Regions from separate parts of the Levilactobacillus zymae genome, predicted to be linked through region 1. Evidence: predicted binding sites of a transcription regulator. Region 1 holds the regulator's gene; the other holds the start of a gene.

The links. The regulator Rex, encoded in region 1, represses fermentation and respiration genes when NADH is low (regulators of the CRP and FNR family bind a similar motif). The targets are predictions, from matches to a motif close to TTGTGAANTANTTCACAA.
Region 2: a site for Rex is predicted at 1,995-2,012, ahead of RI501_RS00950 (iron-containing alcohol dehydrogenase). Genes of this name have one in related genera too.

Annotation. Positions count from the first base shown of each region.
Region 1 covers NZ_JAVLAS010000001.1:985,979-994,949, reverse strand. Annotated here, with positions in the region: gene RI501_RS04465 (APC family permease) at 385-2,220, opposite strand; gene groL (chaperonin GroEL) at 2,665-4,290, opposite strand; gene groES (co-chaperone GroES) at 4,357-4,641, opposite strand; gene RI501_RS04450 (redox-sensing transcriptional repressor Rex) at 5,313-5,951, opposite strand; gene RI501_RS04445 (ABC-F family ATP-binding cassette domain-containing protein) at 6,317-8,269, shown strand; gene tsaD (tRNA (adenosine(37)-N6)-threonylcarbamoyltransferase complex transferase subunit TsaD) at 8,354-8,971, opposite strand, start outside.
Region 2 covers NZ_JAVLAS010000001.1:225,727-234,697, reverse strand. Annotated here, with positions in the region: gene RI501_RS00960 (HAD family hydrolase) at 51-434, opposite strand; gene RI501_RS00955 (HAD family hydrolase) at 472-699, opposite strand; gene RI501_RS00950 (iron-containing alcohol dehydrogenase) at 786-1,958, opposite strand; partial or broken gene RI501_RS00945 (cation diffusion facilitator family transporter) at 2,301-3,314, shown strand; gene RI501_RS00940 (S66 family peptidase) at 3,383-4,444, opposite strand; gene RI501_RS00935 (winged helix-turn-helix transcriptional regulator) at 4,584-4,976, shown strand; gene RI501_RS00930 (NADP-dependent oxidoreductase) at 5,030-6,028, opposite strand; gene RI501_RS00925 (hypothetical protein) at 6,304-6,594, shown strand; gene RI501_RS00920 (NADH-dependent flavin oxidoreductase) at 6,591-7,769, shown strand; gene RI501_RS00915 (aldo/keto reductase) at 7,855-8,871, shown strand; gene RI501_RS00910 (MerR family transcriptional regulator) at 8,970-8,971, opposite strand, start outside.

The DNA.
Region 1 (8,971 bases):
AAGCAAATTTGAGCGGGCCCCCTTTTTAATGATGGTTAACCCAGCGAACCTGATGGCCCTTCACCCGACATCTCAAACTTGATTAAGTCATAGGGCCGTTCAATTCGGAAGTTATAGAGTTGACAGAAGGACTTATGAGTTGAGAAGGTGAGTGTTCAAACCGTAAAATACCTAGCAACTTAACAGGTTAAGCTACTAATCATACAATATCATATGGCTAAAAAAGAGTAAGCCCTATTTCTTTTACATTTTAAATGTTGTATATAGAAGAAATTATAATGGACACACTAAGCGTTTCTAGAGATCACTGTGGGGGCGTTGTGTCGCTCCTCAGCGTATATAAAAAAGGCGTCTCGGATTTTAACCCTAGACGCCCTTGATGAACTATTCTTTTAGATGGTAGTTATACGTCGAAATAATGATATTTTCTCGTGAATTCAGCACCGCCCGCAAGCGCAACGCCGTCTGGTTATGCAAGACGTTTTGCCAAGGATGGCGTGGAACGAACTGTGGAACCAACACCGTGGTCGTAAAGTTTCGTTCCGTCGCCCGCTTAGCAATCACATCACAAAACCGCAACGTTGGCGTGGCGATGGACCGGTACGACGAATGAATATCAACGAACCGGATATCCGGGAACTCTTCCTTAAATTCTAAGGCTGTCTTGTGTTCCTTCTTCGGGTTCTCGTCAAACGACACGTGCATGGCAATGACGTAGTCCCCAATGGACCGCGCATAATTGATGGCCCCACTGGTCACCCGGGTAATGTTGCTGACCAGCACGATGACGGTCGCCCCATCATAATGGTGAATCTCGGCCTTGGCTTTCGCCGCCACCCGCAACTGCCGCGCAACGTTCAGGTAGTGTTGGTGAATCCGGTAGAACATCATCAACAATAACGGCATGATAATCAGGTACGGCCAAACGTTACCGAACCGCAGGAACAGTAAAATGCCCACGAGGACCACTGAGATTAAGGCCCCCAGAAGGTTAATGGCGGCTTTCCCCAACCACCAGCCTTCCCGCGTCCGGAACCAGTGAATGATCATCCCGGATTGGGATAAGGTAAAGGGTACGAACACCCCAATCGCGTATAGCGGAATCAGGAGCGTGGTTTGCCCGTGGAAAATCAGAATCAGGATAATCGCCCCAATGGCTAACGAAATAATCCCGTTAGAATACCCCAAGCGATCCCCTCGGTCGAGATACGCGTGTGGTAAGAACTTATCCTTGGCCAAATTGTAGGCCAAGATTGGAAACGCCGAGAACCCCGTGTTGGCAGCCACCGCTAAAATTAAAGCCGTTGAGAGTTGTAACAGGTAATACAACACGCCGTGGCCGAAAACACCACCGGCAATCTGGGACAGCACCGTCTGATTAGACTGGGGCCGAATGCCCATGTAGTAACTCAGGTAAGTGATCCCCGAGAAGAAGATGGCTAAAATGATGGCCATCATGGCTAGCGTCGCCGCGGCATTGTGCCGCTTAGGCTGCTTAAAGTTCGGCACCGCGTTACTGATGGCTTCCACCCCGGTTAAGGACGATGACCCGGAGGAGAAAGCTCTTAAGAACAGTAGGAGTGTCATCCCCTGCACCGGTGCGCCAATCGCTGCCGCAGCGTGGTAAGTCACGTGACCCGTTACGATGTTGTAAAACCCAACACCGACCATCACCAGAATCATGAGGATGAAGAAGTAGACCGGCACGGTCAGAAAGGCCGCCGATTCCCGCATCCCCCGCAAGTTCAACAGCATAATCCCAATAACAATTAACACTGAGATTAAAACTGAATACGGATATAACGCAGGGATCGCCGACGTAATCGCCTCGGTCCCGGAAGTGGTTGATACGGCCACCGTTAACATGTAATCAACCAGTAGCGAACCACCAGCGACCAAACCAGCCGATTGCCCCCAATTGGTGCTAGCGACCGCATAGGCCCCTCCACCGGACGGGTAAGCATGAATAATTTGCTGGTAAGAAAGCGTGATCGCAAATAACAGAACTAAAACCAACGCAGCAATCCATAACTGATACATCAAGGCTGCAGCGGATAAAGTAATTAGGACTGTGGTAATTTGCTCAGTACCATAAGCCACGGAGGATAAGGCATCAGAGGATAGCAACGCTAAGGCTTTAAACTTAGTGAGCGCCTGACCGCCTTCGTCCATGGTCTTGAGGGGTTTTCCAATCAAAACCCGCTTTAAATAATGCCACATGACTATTTACTCCTTATCTCCACGAAAATAATAATTCGAAAATCCGGTCATTGGCCGGGCTATTCAACACCACTCGCTTTTGCGAATGCAAACGTCATTCTACTACTTCTAGCTCAACATTACCACAATTCTTAGCGTAAGCAAGCTGCAATTTTGGGACCCATTTTGCCAACCGAAAAAATAAAGCGCTCTCATAAAAAGCAATGCCGTTATCCCCCGTCCCCGTAAGGCTAATCGTGACTCCGCACTAACTAAATTTCCGCTTAATTATCTCACGGATTCGCGCAACCTCGCCGGTTAACCGACGGTGCTTAGGCCGAACTATCTGCCGTTATAATCATTTAAATTATCGGCAATTCCGTACCCACGTTCTCACGGCACACAAAAACACCCCCGCCAATGACGAGGGTGTCTGTGACACATTGTTATGCGTTAAGAACGGTTTTACATCATACCGCCCATGCCGGGTTGTGCGGCTGGGGCAGCTGGTGCTGGGTTCTTTTCTGGCTTTTCAGCGACAACGGCTTCAGTGGTCAACAACAAGGCGGAAACGGAGGCCGCGTTTTGCAGAGCAGAACGGGTAACCTTGGTTGGGTCGGTAATCCCGGCAGCAACCATGTCTTCGTACTTGTCATCGGCAGCGTTGTAACCAACACCTGGCTTTTCACCCTTCAAGTGTTCAACCACAACGGAGCCTTCGACCCCGGCGTTCGTGGCGATTTGACGAACGGGTTCTTCCAACGCGCGCAGCACGATGTTAACCCCGGTCTGTTCGTCGCCTTCAGCCTTCACGGCAGCAACATCCTTGATCACGTTGATCAAAGCAGTCCCACCACCGGCAACGAAGCCTTCTTCAACGGCGGCACGGGTCGCGTTCAAGGCATCTTCAATCCGGTACTTACGTTCCTTCAATTCGGTTTCGGTAGCAGCACCGACCCGAACCACAGCAACACCGCCGGCCAACTTAGCCAAACGTTCCTTCAGCTTGTCACGGTCGAAGTCAGAAGTCGTGTCAGCGATTTGACCCTTGATTTCTTCAACCCGAGCAGCGATTTGGTCCTTGGTACCAGAACCTTCCACGATGGTGGTGTTGTCCTTGGTAACGTTGACCTTTTGGGCTTGACCTAATTGATCGATGGTCGTGTCCTTCAAGTTCAGACCTAAGTCATCGGTAATGACAGTCCCGCCAGTCAGAACGGCGATGTCTTGAAGTTGAGCCTTCCGCCGGTCACCAAAGCCTGGGGCCTTAACGGCAACCACGTTGAAGGTTCCCCGCATCTTGTTCAGAACCAAGGTTGGTAAAGCTTCACCGGTAATGTCATCGGCAATGATCAACAGGGAACGACTTTGTTCAACCACGGATTGTAATAATGGTAAGATATCTTGAATGTTGGCAATCTTCTTGTCGGTAATCAAGATGTATGGGTTGTCCAAGTTAGCTTCCATCTTGTCGTTGTCGGTGACCATGTATTGTGACATGTAGCCACGGTCGAATTGCATTCCTTCAACCACGTCCAAGCTGGTGTCCACCCCACGGGATTCTTCAATGGTGATGACCCCGTCGTTACCAACCTTTTCCATGGCATCCGCAATCAGCGAACCCGTTTCTTTGCTAGCAGAAGAAATAGAAGCGATTTGGGCGATATCGTCCTTGGTCTTCACGTCATGGGACATCTTGTGTAACCCATCAACTGCGGCAGCCGTCGCCTTCTCAATCCCCCGACGGATACCAACTGGGTTAGCACCGGCAGTGACGTTCTTCATTCCTTCGTTCACGATGGCTTGGGTCAGAACCGTTGCGGTCGTGGTCCCATCACCAGCGATGTCGTTGGTCTTGGAAGCAACTTCGGAAACCAGCTTAGCGCCCATGTTTTCAAAGTGGTCTTCTAATTCGATCGACTTCGCAATCGTCACCCCATCGTTCGTGATGGTTGGGTTACCGTAACTTTGTTCCAAAACAACGTTACGTCCCTTAGGTCCTAAGGTGGTCTTCACCGTGTCGGCTAACTTGTCAACACCGGCTAACATTGCGCTACGTGCATCTTCAGAAAACTTCAATTCTTTAGCCATTATTCTAGTTCACCTCATACAAAATTTTTTTAAAAATGAGTTTTTGGATCAATCGTTGGGAAAGAATTAGTCGATAATCGCAACTAAGTCCTTTTCGTGTAAAACAAGGTAAGTCTTGTCTTGGTACTTCACTTCAGTACCGGAATACTTGTCAAACAAAACCTTGTCGCCAACCTTGACGCTTGGCGCAACCTTTTCGCCATTGTCCAACACCCGGCCGTCACCGACTGCAACGACGTTGGCCGTTTGAGGCTTTTCCTGGGCATTACTTGCTAACACAATGCCGCCAACCGTTTCTTCTTGTTCTTGTGGTTGGTCTAAAATGACGCGGTCTCCTAATGGTTTTAACACTTGAATCCCTCCAATAAACTGACTAATTAACTTTAGTTTTAGCACTATTAGCACTTGACTAACATAAGTGCTAATCACAGTTTCTAATATATGATTTTTTGTTTTAAAAATCAAGGAATTTGGCAAACTTTCTTGGTGAGTGCTAATTTGTCCCTATTCTACCTAAACTCCGGCAACGTCCCCACTTATTTCACCCGGAATCTGAGAAACTTAAGGTTTTGCTTACCTTTCCCTAGACCTTCAGTCTAATTCAGCTGGAAAATTCTCGCTTACACTGCGCCATCGCCGAAACGTGCTTACCAGGGGCAACGGGTTCCGCTTAAACCCGATTAGCCAAGTGCGTTGCCATTAACAGGTGCTGGATTTTTGTCCTGAAACTATCGCCATCTGCGGCTGCTGAAACGTGCGACTGACGGGCAGCCGGTTCCGCTTAACCCCGATTAGCCAAGTGCGTTGTCATTAACAGGTGCTGGATTTTTGCCTTAAAATTATCGCCATCTGCGGCCGCTGAAACGTGCTTACCAGGGGCAACGGGTTCCGCTTAACCCCATTTCGGCAATTAGCCAAGCCCAGGCTAATCACCGAAATGACGTTAATGCTCGCCCGCTGACCGCCCCTGGACGCACTCTTATACAAAAAAAGCCGTAATCCTTTCAGACTACGACTCTTGTTTAATCTTTGTGATTGTAATGTTCCAAGAAGTAAATCAAGGTTTGTAATTCGTTGGTCAGATCCACGTTTTGGACCCGCACGCCCTTAGGTACCGTGATGCGTAGCGGCGTGAAGTTCAAGATTCCCTTGATGCCCCCCGCGACCGCTTCGTTTGTGACCTCTTGGGCCACGTCCGATGGGACCGTCAAGATGGCCACTTGGATTTGTTGCTCTTCCAGTTGCGTCCGTAAATCCGTCATCGGATAAATTGGAACCCCGCTTTGGATCGTGTTCGCAATATCCTCGTTAATATCGAACGCCGCACTAATCCGTACGTTGCTATCTTGGTGAAAGTTAAAGTTCAACAACGCGTGACCCATATTTCCGACCCCGATCAACGCCACGTTGGTCAGCCGGTCCTGATTTAAAATCTTGCGGAAGAACTTAATCAGGCTTTCAACGTCGTAGCCGTAACCCCGCTTTCCTAGGGCGCCGAAGTAGGAAAAGTCCCGCCGAATGGTGGCCGAGTCGACCTTTACGGCTTCAGAAAGCTCCGTCGAAGAGACCCGCGTTTTATCGGCATCTAGTAGGATGTTTAAGTAGCGATAATAAATCGGCAATCGTTTCGCCGTCGCGCGTGGAATTTTTTGTTCTGTCAAAGCATGTTACCTCCTAATCAATTATTGCCGGTCATCGCTAAAACCACATCAGTCCCCACGACTTATAGGCTTAACTTATTCGACAATTGTGAAACCTCATTTCCTATAGATTATAGCATATCAGCTAATCTTGTGAAAGAAATTGCAAATAATTATTATCAGCTTTCACAATCTGCATCGGTGAGCAGCGCTTTAAATTATTTCACAAAGTCATCCAAAACGCAATTTTTTATTTACTGAGCCGTTCAGGGGCGACACGATGGGAAAATGCGGGCAATTAACCTGACAATATTTCGGCTTAACTGCACAATATGCTAAAATGTAGAGTATTAATAACCGCAAATTGCGTAAAGGAGGTTGGTTTTGTGATTCTCTTACAAGTCCAACAAGTGACCCGGCGTTTCGGGGCCACCGTCCTCTTCCACGATGTCAATCTCGACGTCGCCGAACACGGACGGGTCGCCTTAGTCGGGCGCAACGGGGCTGGTAAATCCACCCTGATTAAAATGATTGCCGGGGAAACCACCCCCGACGAAGGTCAAATTACCCGTAAACGGGGCCTGACCGTGGGGTATCAAGCCCAAAATGCGGGACTAAATTCCGATAAATCGGTCTGGGACGAAATGCTCACCGTCTTTGCCAAGCAGCGCGCCATGGAACGCAAGATTCACGACCTGGAAGCCCAAATGAGTGATCCCAGCGTGATTGCCGACACCGAACAGTTCGACCAGATCACCAAAACCTACGATCAACTCCAACAGGACTTTAGTGATCAGAACGGCTACGGTTATCAAGCCGAAATTCGCGGCGTGTTGCACGGATTTGAATTTGGCGAGGAATTCTACGATAAACCCATCAGCGAACTCTCCGGGGGCCAACGCACGCAACTGGCCTTGGCCAAACGCCTGCTGGAAAAACCCGATCTCCTCATCCTGGACGAACCCACCAACCACTTAGACGTCGAGACGCTGACCTGGCTAGAAGGTTACCTCCAAGGCTATCCGGGAGCCTTGCTCGTGGTTTCCCATGACCGTTACTTTCTGGACCACGTGGCCACCGAAGTCTACGATATGGCCCGTGGCAGTCTCCATCATTACCCGGGAAATTATTCGCACTTCATCGACGAAAAGGCCCAACGACTCCAACAGGAATGGAAGGAATACGACAAGCAGCAGACCGAAATCTCGAAACTTGAAGACTTTGTCAACCGCAACATTGTCCGTGCTTCCACTACTAAACGGGCCCAAGCGCGGCGCAAACAATTGGAGAAAATGGACCGGCTGGATAAACCCGAAGGGGACGAGAAGGTTGCCCGCTTCACCTTTCGGCCCCACCGTCAAAGCGGCAACGTGGTCCTCGACGTGGTCAACGCCGCGGTCGGGTACGACGGCCAGACCTTGTGCTCGCCCATCAACCTCGACATCAAGAAACACCAGGCCATCGCCATCGTGGGGCCTAACGGGGTGGGCAAATCCACCCTACTCAAAACGATTCTCGGGAAGATTCCGGCACTCAAGGGCCAGATCATCTTCGGTACCGGCGTGGACACCGGTTACTACGACCAGGACCAGGCCAACTTGCACGACAAGAAGACCGTTTTGCACGAGCTTTGGGACGACCACCCCACGACACCCGAGGGCGATATCCGCTCGATCCTGGGTAGCTTCCTGTTTACCGGCGCCGACGTCGACAAGACCGTTCACAGCCTAAGTGGGGGCGAAAAAGCTCGGTTACTTTTGACTAAGCTGGCCCTGCGTCACGACAACTTCTTGATGCTCGACGAACCCACCAACCACTTGGACATCGACAGCCGCGAGGTTTTGGAAACGGCTTTAAACGAATTTGACGGCACCATCCTGTTCGTCTCTCACGACCGGTACTTCATCAACCAGGTGGCCAACCAGGTCATCGAACTGAGTCCAGACGGGACGACCCGTTACCTGGGGAACTACGACTACTACGTGGACAAAAAGGCCGAGCAGGACGCTTACGCGGCCAAAGAAGCCGCCGAAGCCGAAGCGGCCCACCCCACGGTCGCCGCACCCAAGCAAACGCAGGTCGACTACCAGCAACAAAAAGAACACCAAAAAGTCAAACGCAAGCTATCCCGACAGGTCGACGCCCTCGAAGCACAGATGGCCAAATTGGAAGCCCAAAAGGCCGATATCGAAAAAACCATGAGTCAGCCCGACTACTTTAACGACGTCGAGAAACTGGGAGACCTGCAGCAACAGTTGGACGCCACCAACCAGGAACTCAACACCGTCGAAGACGACTGGACCAATAAAAGCTTAGAACTCGAAGACTTTACCGATTAATCCTTAACGCCAAAAAGGTCAACCCCTCCCGAGAGTAGTTCTCGCGAGGGGCTGACCTTTTTTAGTACCTATTTTAACTTAAACTTACTTCGCCGCGTCCGCGACCCAGTCAAATTCCAGACTCGGATCGGCATTTAACGTCGCGTCCGCGAAGACCCCGTGCCGGTACGCCACATTGGCAAAGGCACCGATCATCGCGGCGTTATCGCCACATAACTTCAACGGTGCTTTGACCAAGTGGGTTCCGTTAACGGTTGCCAGGTCGTGGTCCAACCGTTCTCGCAGGCCCCGATTAGCGGCCACCCCACCGGCTAAGATCAGCTGGTGAACCGGATAGTCCCGTAAAGCCCGCAAAGTTTTTTCGGCTAGCACGTCAACTACGGCCTGCTGGAAGCTCGCCGCCAAGTCGTGCTTATCAAGCGTTTCACCAATCTGGTCGGCGTGGTGGGTGGTATTGATGAAGGCACTCTTCAACCCACTAAAGCTAAAGTCGAAGTTATCGTCCTTCTCCATCGCCCGCGGGAAGTGGAAGGTGTCGTGCCCCTGGTGAGCCCATTCGTCGACCGTCTTTCCCGCCGGATAGTTGACCCCCATCACCCGACCGACCTTGTCATAGGCTTCACCAGCCGCGTCATCACGGGTCTCCCCGATGATTTCGAATTGGTTTTCGGCGGGCATGTAAACTAGTTCCGTATGCCCTCC
Region 2 (8,971 bases), 760 kb from region 1:
GCAAAATTGGTCTATACCGTGATGACTGGCCTAGGAAAGATTCGGTCAATTTAGGGCAGCAGGGGCAAGACCTGGTCGAGGGTGGTGACCATCTGGGTGGGGCGAACGACGGTGGTGGGGGTCGCCTGGTCGCGGTTAACCCAGATAGACGGCCAGCCCAGTTGGTCGGCGGGCACGATGTCGCTGGCGTAGCCCTGGGCGATGTGCCAATGATTAGTGGTGGTTAAGCCGTATTCCTGCGCGATGGTCCGAAAGAAGTGCAGGTCCGGCTTATAGGCGTGGACGTCCTCGGCGGTCCAGACGTCAAACGGCACGGTCAACGCCGCGGCGTTGGCGTCAATGATGTCCCACGACGAATTGGACATCATGATTAGGTGGTAGCCGCGTTGTTGGAGGGCCTTGAGGGTTGCAATCACTTCGGGAAACGGCGTCAGGCTGCGGTGAGCGATCAGAACGTCGACGTAGTAGCGTTCAAATTGCGAACTGGTAATCCAGATGAATTAGGTTGTTGCGGGTCAGAAGCGCGTAGTCCAGGTAGGGGTGCATGTTGTTGCGGTCGTCCTGGTAGGCGATGAAACGCTGGCGGGCCAGCTTGGGGGCCACACCAAGCTTAGTGGCGGCCGTTTCGATGGCGGCGTAAGTGGCTTCTTCGTTTAACAGGGTACCGTAGCAGTCAAAGGTGAGGTATTTTTGAGACATTTGATCAGCTCCTTAATCACCATCAGTATAAACAAAAAACTGCCGGTTGCCCGACAGTTTCATGGAATATCAATCAATCTTTAAAATTATTCAGCGTCGTAAGCAGCTTGGAAGATCTTGATGATGTCTTCCTTGGTTCCCTTACGAGGGTTGGAGAAGGCGTTACCGTCCTTCAAGGCGTTTTCGGCCATCAGTTCGAAGTCTTCTGGCTTAGCACCGATTTCCTTGATGGACTTTGGAATACCAACGTCTTGGCTCATCTGCTTCATGGCCTTGATGGCTAATTCGGCAGCGTCACGCGTGGATAAGCCGTCGGTGTTTTCACCCATGATCTTGGCTAATTCAGCGAACCGTTCTGGGCAGGCGATGATGTTGTATTCTTCCACGTATGGGAGTAACAGCGCACAGCAGACACCGTGGGGTGCGTCATATTGACCACCTAATTGGTGCGCCATGGCGTGCACGTAACCCAAGTTGGCGTTGTTGAAGGCCATCCCGGCTAACATTTCGGCTTCGACCATCTTGGTCCGAGCTTCCAGGTTGTGGCCGTTAGCAACGGCTTCACGTAAGGACGTTTCAATCAACTTGATGGCTTCCACACATTGGGAGTCGGTGATTGGGTTGTGGTCCACGGACACGTAAGGTTCGATGGATTGCACGAAAGCGTCCATCCCGGTAGCGGCCGTTAAGCCCTTAGGGACGTCCAACATCAACGATGGGTCGTTGAAGGAAACCAACGGAATGTTCCGCCATGAAACGACCACGAACTTCAAGTGGGTTTCTTCGTTAGTGATCACGGCGTGACGGGTCAGTTCGGAACCGGTCCCGGCGGTCGTGTTTACGGCGATCAATGGTGGTAAGGCCTTGTCGAGCGTTTCGATCCCGGCCAACTTAGTGATGTCGTCACCGTTGGTCAAGATGATTCCGGCACCCTTACCAGTATCGTGGGCGGACCCACCACCAACCGTGATGATGGAGTCGGCACCGGAGTCTTGGTAAAGCTTCTTAACTTCTTTGATGTTGCGAATCTTTGGGTTTGGTTCGACGTTGTTGTAAACCACGTAATCAACCCCGGCGGCCTTTAATGACGCTAAGGTCTGTTGAACGGCGCCACCCTTTAAACCTTCGAGGAATTTGTCCGTGACGATCACGGGCTTCTTCATCCCCAACATTTTTGCACGTTCACCAATTTTAGTAATTACACCAGGGCCAAAAAAGTTGACACTGGGCATCAGAAAATCATAACTACGTTCAGCCATTTTACAAATGCCTTCTTTCGGAAGTTTTGAAAATCTTTGATACCTATTTCACAACGTAATTATAACCGATAGGCTTACAGTTCGCAACCGGTTTCACTAAAAAGTTTGTAAAGTCAGCGTTAAAAGGGGCAACGAGTGCGGTTGTCCCTAGGGGTTCGTCATTTTTAATTTTTTATTGGTCGCTTTCATTGAATGCAACCATTAAGGAAAAGACAAACAAGCCAGTTTCATTTTTCGACGTGCAGTGGGTCATTAGAGCAGCAAAAACGTTTCGCTAACGCAAACGTTTTTGGGGTGGCTGGCGTTAAAAAGTGGGTATAATGGGGGCGACCGATCGCGGTCATTGGGAGGAACGACAGGCAAAGTTTAAAGACACATCGCCAAGCGGAAAACGCCGCGTGGAAGACGATCCAAACCCAGGAGTTACGCAAACTCCGGAGCGCCCAACAACACCTGTGGTTCAACGTGGGCGCCTACTTGTTGATTTCGGTCATCGAATTTTATCTGGCCATCATCGGCCATTCACAGACGCTGCGGGCCGACGCCTTCAATAACCTTGCCGGCATCATTTCGGCGGCGTTATTGCTGGTGGGGATCTTCATCGCCCGCGACATCGACGACGATGATTTGATGGGGCAACCCCTACCCCAAGACCTGCAAAAAACGGGACAACGCCTGTAACTGACACGGTTTCACTACGAGACGGTCTTCACCCTGATTACGGGAATCGTGATGGTCGCCATCGCCGTGAGCGTCATCTACGGTGGCTTGAAGAGCCTGGTCAAACCGGCAACGCAGGAGATTCCCCGGCCCATCACGTTGGTCGGGGCGGCCATCGCTATGGGCATCATGCTGATTGTCTGGTGGTTCAACCGGCAGGGGGGCCGCAAGCTCAACAACGCGGCGTTGACGGCTGCCGCCCAGGACAGCCTGAGCGACGCGTTGACCAGTCTGGGCACGTTGGTCGCCATTGGTGGCGCGCTGTGGTTTCGGGTGACCTGGCTGGATGGCGTGGCCAGTATCGTCGTCGGCTTCTTCATCCTGGCGGCGGGGATTCAGATTTTTCGCGAGAGTAGTTTGAATCTAGCCGATTATTTTGATCCCCAGGCCGAAGCCCAGTTTCGGGCGGCCATCGAGCAACACGCGCAGGTGGTCCGCGTCGAGGAGCTCAACGCGCACTATAGTGGCAACATGGTCACGCTGGACGTGATCATCGCCGTCGACGCTCACATGGAGGTTCAAGATAGCTACCGGTTGGGTGAGGAAATCGAAGCCCAGATGCGCCGGCAATTTGGCATCGTCGACACCGACGTGATGGCGGTGCCGGCCACCAGTGAAGAGCAACGAGGCCGGTAAATTTTAGTAAAAATCAGTCAAGCGACCTTATCCCTGAATTGGGGATAAGGTCGCTTTGTGTTAAGGATTTAATCGGTCGGGCCCGCAAAATAGGGTTCCGTGATGGTCAGGGTCGCTTGGTCTAAGTCCAAGCGCGCCGTGGCGCCGTACGGGAGTGCCGTCCGTGGGTAAGCGTGGCCGAAGTTGAGGTTGGTCATGAGGGGCGTCTGTAAGTCGGCGGTGACCGCCTGTAGCACCCGGCAGTAGTCGGGATAGTAGACCTCGTCTTGGGGCTTGCCCGTGATGATGGCGGCTGCGGCCCCCAAGATACCGGCGGCTTTTAGATGTTCCAACATAGCTTGGTAGGCCGCCGGGGTGGGCCGTTCTTCGCTGGTTTCCAAGAAGAGAACCTTCCCCGCAAAGTCGGCGGCACTGGGAAGCAGATGGTAGCGGGCGTTAACGGTGGGCTCGTCGGGAAAGCGCGTGTCGGTCAGCAGGCTGTTCAGACTGTCGAGACAGCCGCCCAATAAGGGACCGGTCACTTGTCCGTGGCCGCGTAAGACCTGGTAGCCCCGTGTTTCGGGATGACTGATGCGGAGGGTATCGAGGGCCGCGGGCGAGAAATCGGTGCGCTCCTGGTACCAGACGGGACTACTGGTAATGGCCGTCGTGGCGGGATTGGTGAAGTAGTGGCGTAGCGTCTGAGCCGTGTACGGCAGCAAATCGGGTCCCAGTTCGGCCAGGTCGTTGAGCAGGTTGGGACCGTAGTAGGTGGTTAGCCCCAGTTGATAGAGCATCAGGTGGTCGACCGTGGTGTCCGAAAAACCGGTGAAGAGTTTGGGATGCGCCGTGACGGCCGTGCGAAAGTCGGGGTCGTCGAGTAAGAACGGGGCCAACCGGTAGGTATCGTTCCCCCCGATGGCACAGATAATCCCGCGAATTTGCGGGTCTAAGAGGGCCGCGGGATGTGCCGCCAGGTAAGCGGTCCCCTTGAGGCTGTTCGGCATACAAACGGGCGTGAGGCCGAGTTGACGCAGGCGGTCTTTTCCGCGGGCCAGTTCGTGAGCGGCGAACGGTTCACCCAGTGTGCCGGCCGATAAGCTGACGATGGCGACCGCGTCCCCGCGCTGCAATGGTGCTGGTTTGAACATGAACATCCCTCCAAACGAAAAAGTTAGTCCCCAGTCTACGCTTGAGCCCGGCCTTTGCCAAGGGTTACCAAAAAGTGCCTACTCGTCAAATCGCGGCTCAACGGTTAAACTAGTTAAAAACGACAGGGGGAACCGGAAAATGGCGAAGAAAACCTACAATATCGGCGTGGAAGCCACCTTAGACGTGATCAGTGGTAAATGGAAACCGCAACTGCTCTGCCACCTGAGCGTGCGGCCGCAGCGTACCTGCGATTTGCGTCAGGAACTCCCGGAAATCTCCCAGAAAGTTCTGACCCAACAGTTGCGCGAATTAATGGATGACGGCATCGTCCAGCGCCAGGTCTACGGTGAACGGGCTCCCTTTAAGGTGGTTTACACGCTGACGCCCATGGGCCGGTCGTTGGGCACCGTTCTGGTCCAGATGTCGATCTGGGGCGAACACCACGTCGACGAACTCCGGGAAACCGGCGTCCGTGATGTCCGGGTCCAAAACGACCACACCGGGTTTGAGCACTTATTACAGGCAAATTAAGGATATGAAGAAAGGCGTCCCGTCAGCTGACGGGGCGCCTTTGGCGTTTAAGATTAACGAGTAATGACCACCTTGCCAGTGGTTTGACGGGTCGCCACCTGGTCGAGGGCGGCCTGTGTTTGTTCCAGCGAATAGGTCGCCGCCACCGTGGGCGTCAGGTGCAGGTTGGCTATCCAGTCACTGATGTGGCGGAGTTGGGATCCGTCGGCGTGGACCAACATGAAGCGGTACTGCTTGTGTTGGCGGTGGGCTTGGAGCGTCAGGTTTAGTCCGGCGGCGCCAAAGATGAGCCGCCGGGGCAACGAGTAATCCTGCTGACAAGCGAATTTCCAATTGGGTAGGGCCGCTAGGGAGACCAGGGTCCCGTGGCGGCGTAAAATCTTTAGCTCGGCGGGGATGGCGTTACGGCCCTGCGTATCGATGACGGCGTCAAAGTCGTGTAGCTCGGTGGCAAAGTCGGTGGTGCGGTCATCGAGCACCCGTTCGGCGCCCAAGGCTTTGAGGCTAGTGACGGCTTGTGAACTGGCGCTGGTAGTCACCCGGATGCCGAGTTTGTGGGCAAACGGGATGGCGAACAGGCCAAAGCCATCGGCCCCGTGAGGCAGAAACAGCTGGTCGCCGGTCTTTAGGGAAAGTTCCTCGGTCAGTGCCTGGTAAGCGGCGAGGGCGGCCGAGGGGACCGCGGCGGCCTGTTCGAAGGTTAGTCCCGCGGGAATCGGGGCCCAACAGTCGGCCGCCACCGCCACGCGTTCGGCGAAGGCCCCCATTTGGGCGTGCGGTAAGCGCGCGTACACGGCTTGGCCCACGCTAAAGGTGGTGACATCAGCGCCCACCTTTAAAACGGTTCCCGCGACCTCGCTTCCTAACGTAAAAGGGAGTTTGGTAGGGAGAATTGGCGCCACGACCCCGGTGGCGAAGCGAACGTCGTTTAAGTTAACGCCGGCGGCCTGGACCTCGACCAAGATGTCGGTGGGCCCCACGGTGGGTTCGGGAACGTCGTTGAGCGCGACCCAGTGTTGACGATTGTAATGGGTAACCTGAATAGCTTGCATGGAACGTCCTTCCTTTAAGCGAAGTGTCACAGCGGTCTAAGTTGGGAACTCTCCCGTCCCCGGTGGCCCGGAAGCTTTAGTGCGCAGGGATCGAAGTACCCGCTGATGGGCCGCTAAATCTAGTTTAAATGATTAATCTATTTTAGTAGAAATTAATTGGTTACGCAAGCTAAAGGTTTTGGGGCTGTGGCGTTGGCGTAGCTTTTGGGGCACTTTAAAGTGCCTTCTTTTTTTCTGAACGTCAACCGGTAGACTAAGGGTCAAGGAGGTGGCTGATGACAACCGAACCAATTGGCTTACGGGTGGTGCGTACCCTGATCACGTGTCCCGCCCAGTGGCGCATTCTCTTGAGTCTAACCACGAGCCCGCAAAGTAGTCGGGCGCTGTGGTGTCAGTTACCACTCAAGGAGCGTCGCTGTGGGGCCCGTGCGTGCTGGCATCTATGGCGGCAACACCTGATTGTGTTTCACGTGGAACAATGGGCGTGGGGGCTTTCGCCGACGGGTGAGAGTCTGCGCCCCATCTTACAACAAATCTTGACCTGTCAACGGGAGGAATCGAAATGACTTATGCATTTATGCAACCTTATACGTTTAAAAATGGCTTGACCCTAAAGAACCGCTTGGCGATGTCGCCCACGACCACCATGTCGAGTTTCTACGACGGCCACGTGACCAACGATGAAATCGACTTTTACGGTGCGCGGGCTGGCGGCTTAGGCCTAATCATTGGTGAAGTGGCCAACGTGATTGCTAGTGGGAAGGGCTTTGAAGGGGAACTGTCGATCGCCAACGATAGCGATATTCCCGGCTTAACGGCGTTGGCGCACGCGATGAAGCAAAACGGCACCAAGGCGGTCTTACAGATCTTCCATGCCGGGCGGAAGTCCAACGACTCGATTTTGCGGGGCCACCAACCGGTCAGTGCGAGTGCGGTAGCGGCGACCTTTCCCGCCGATTCACAGGAGCCCCGGGCGTTGAGCACCGCCGAAATTGACGACATCATTGCGGCCTTCGGGGATGCGACGCGGCGGGCCATCGTGGCCGGTTTCGATGGCGTCGAGCTCCACGGCGCCAACACCTATTTGTTACAACAGTTCTTCTCCCCGAACTCTAACCGGCGGACCGACAAGTGGGGGATCGACCGGATGGCCTTCGCCAAGGCCGTGATGGCCAGTGCCCACGCGGCAATCGACCAGTACGCCGACCGGCCGTTCCTGTTAGGCTACCGGATCTCACCCGAGGAAATCGAAACGCCGGGGATTCGCTTGGCCGACTCGTTGGCGTTTGTCGACATGCTGGGGGATTCCGTGGTGGATTACGTTCACGTGTCGATGGGGTCGGCGCACCGCACGTCGCTCAACGATAAGACCGACCACGAGCCGATTCTGACCAAGATTAGTCGGCAATTGGCGGGTCGAAAACCGTTGATGGGCGTGGGGTCCGTCGAAACGCCGCAGGATGCCGCAGCCGTTTTGGCCCTGGGCACCGATTTGGTCGCCATGGGTCGGGAAATGATTCGCGAACCGCTCTGGGTTCAAAAGGTGGCGGCCGGAGACGAAGCCAGCTTACGGTACCAATTATCGCCGAGTGCCATGGATGAATTAAAGATTCCGCGGGCCATGCAGGACTACCTGAAAGGGGCGTTCTATTCGGTGATGCACTTTACCGATGATCCAACGACCGCGCAGAACTACCAGAACCAAGCGGCACCCATGGAAGGCTTCGAGAAGAAGATGTAGACCATTACGGCGAAATTGAGTTTGCCGTACCGGGCATGAAAGCGGTATCCTTAAGGCACGATGTACAGATGAGGAGGCCGTGAACATGTATCAGGCAGACGAGTACCGCTACCAACAGATGGTGTATAACCGGGTGGGGGATAGCGGCTTAAAATTATCGGCGATTGGTTTAGGACTGTGGAACAACTTTGGGAGTGTCGATCCCTTCGACACGCAGGTGGCGATGATCCACCAGGCCTTTGATTTAGGCATTACCTACTTCGATTTGGCCAACAACTACGGGCCGAAACCGGGGAGCGCGGAGGAAAACTTCGGTCGGATCATGGCCGGCGACATGCACGCCTACCGCGACCAGATGGTGATTGCCAGCAAGGCCGGTTACGTGATGTGGCCGGGCCCGTACGGTAACTGGGGGTCGCGCAAGAGCATCATTGCCAGCGCTAACCAGAGCCTGAAACGGACCGGGTTGGACTACTTTGACATCTTCTACAGCCACCGACCGGACCCGAACACGGCCATTGAAGAAACGGCGTTGGCGTTGGATCAACTGGTGCGTCAGGGCAAGGCCCTGTACGTGGGTATCTCGAACTACAATGGTGCCCAAACGGCGGCGATTACTAAGATCTTTAACGACCTGCACACGCCGTTTATCATCCACCAACCGCGCTACAACATGTTCAACCGCGACGTGGAGACCGACCTCTTCCCGGTCTTAAAGCGCGAGCACAAGGCGGCGGTCGGCTTCAGTTCCCTGTCGCAAGGGCTCTTGACGGATAAGTACCTCAACGGGATTCCCGCGGATTCCCGGGCCAAGAAGGGGACGATTCCGTTCTTGAACCCGACGCAGGTCGATCAGACGTTGCAGACCGTCAAGCAGTTAAACGAACTGGCGCAAAACCGGGGGCAGAGCTTAGCCCAGATGGCGTTGGCCTGGAACTTACGAGAACCGGAGATCGCTAGCGTCCTCATTGGAGCAAGTCGGCCCGAACAAATCGTCGACAACGTTCAGGCCTTACAGCACCTGGACTTTACGGCCGCCGAATTAACCGCGATTGATCAGATTCTGGCCCAACAGGGGGCAATCTCCTGGGGCGCGCACTAACTCTGAATAATGCAAAAAATCGGTCACCACAGTAAGCTGAGTGGTGACCGATTTCTATTTATTAATAATTAAGGCTTATTTGTTATTAATAATAAACACT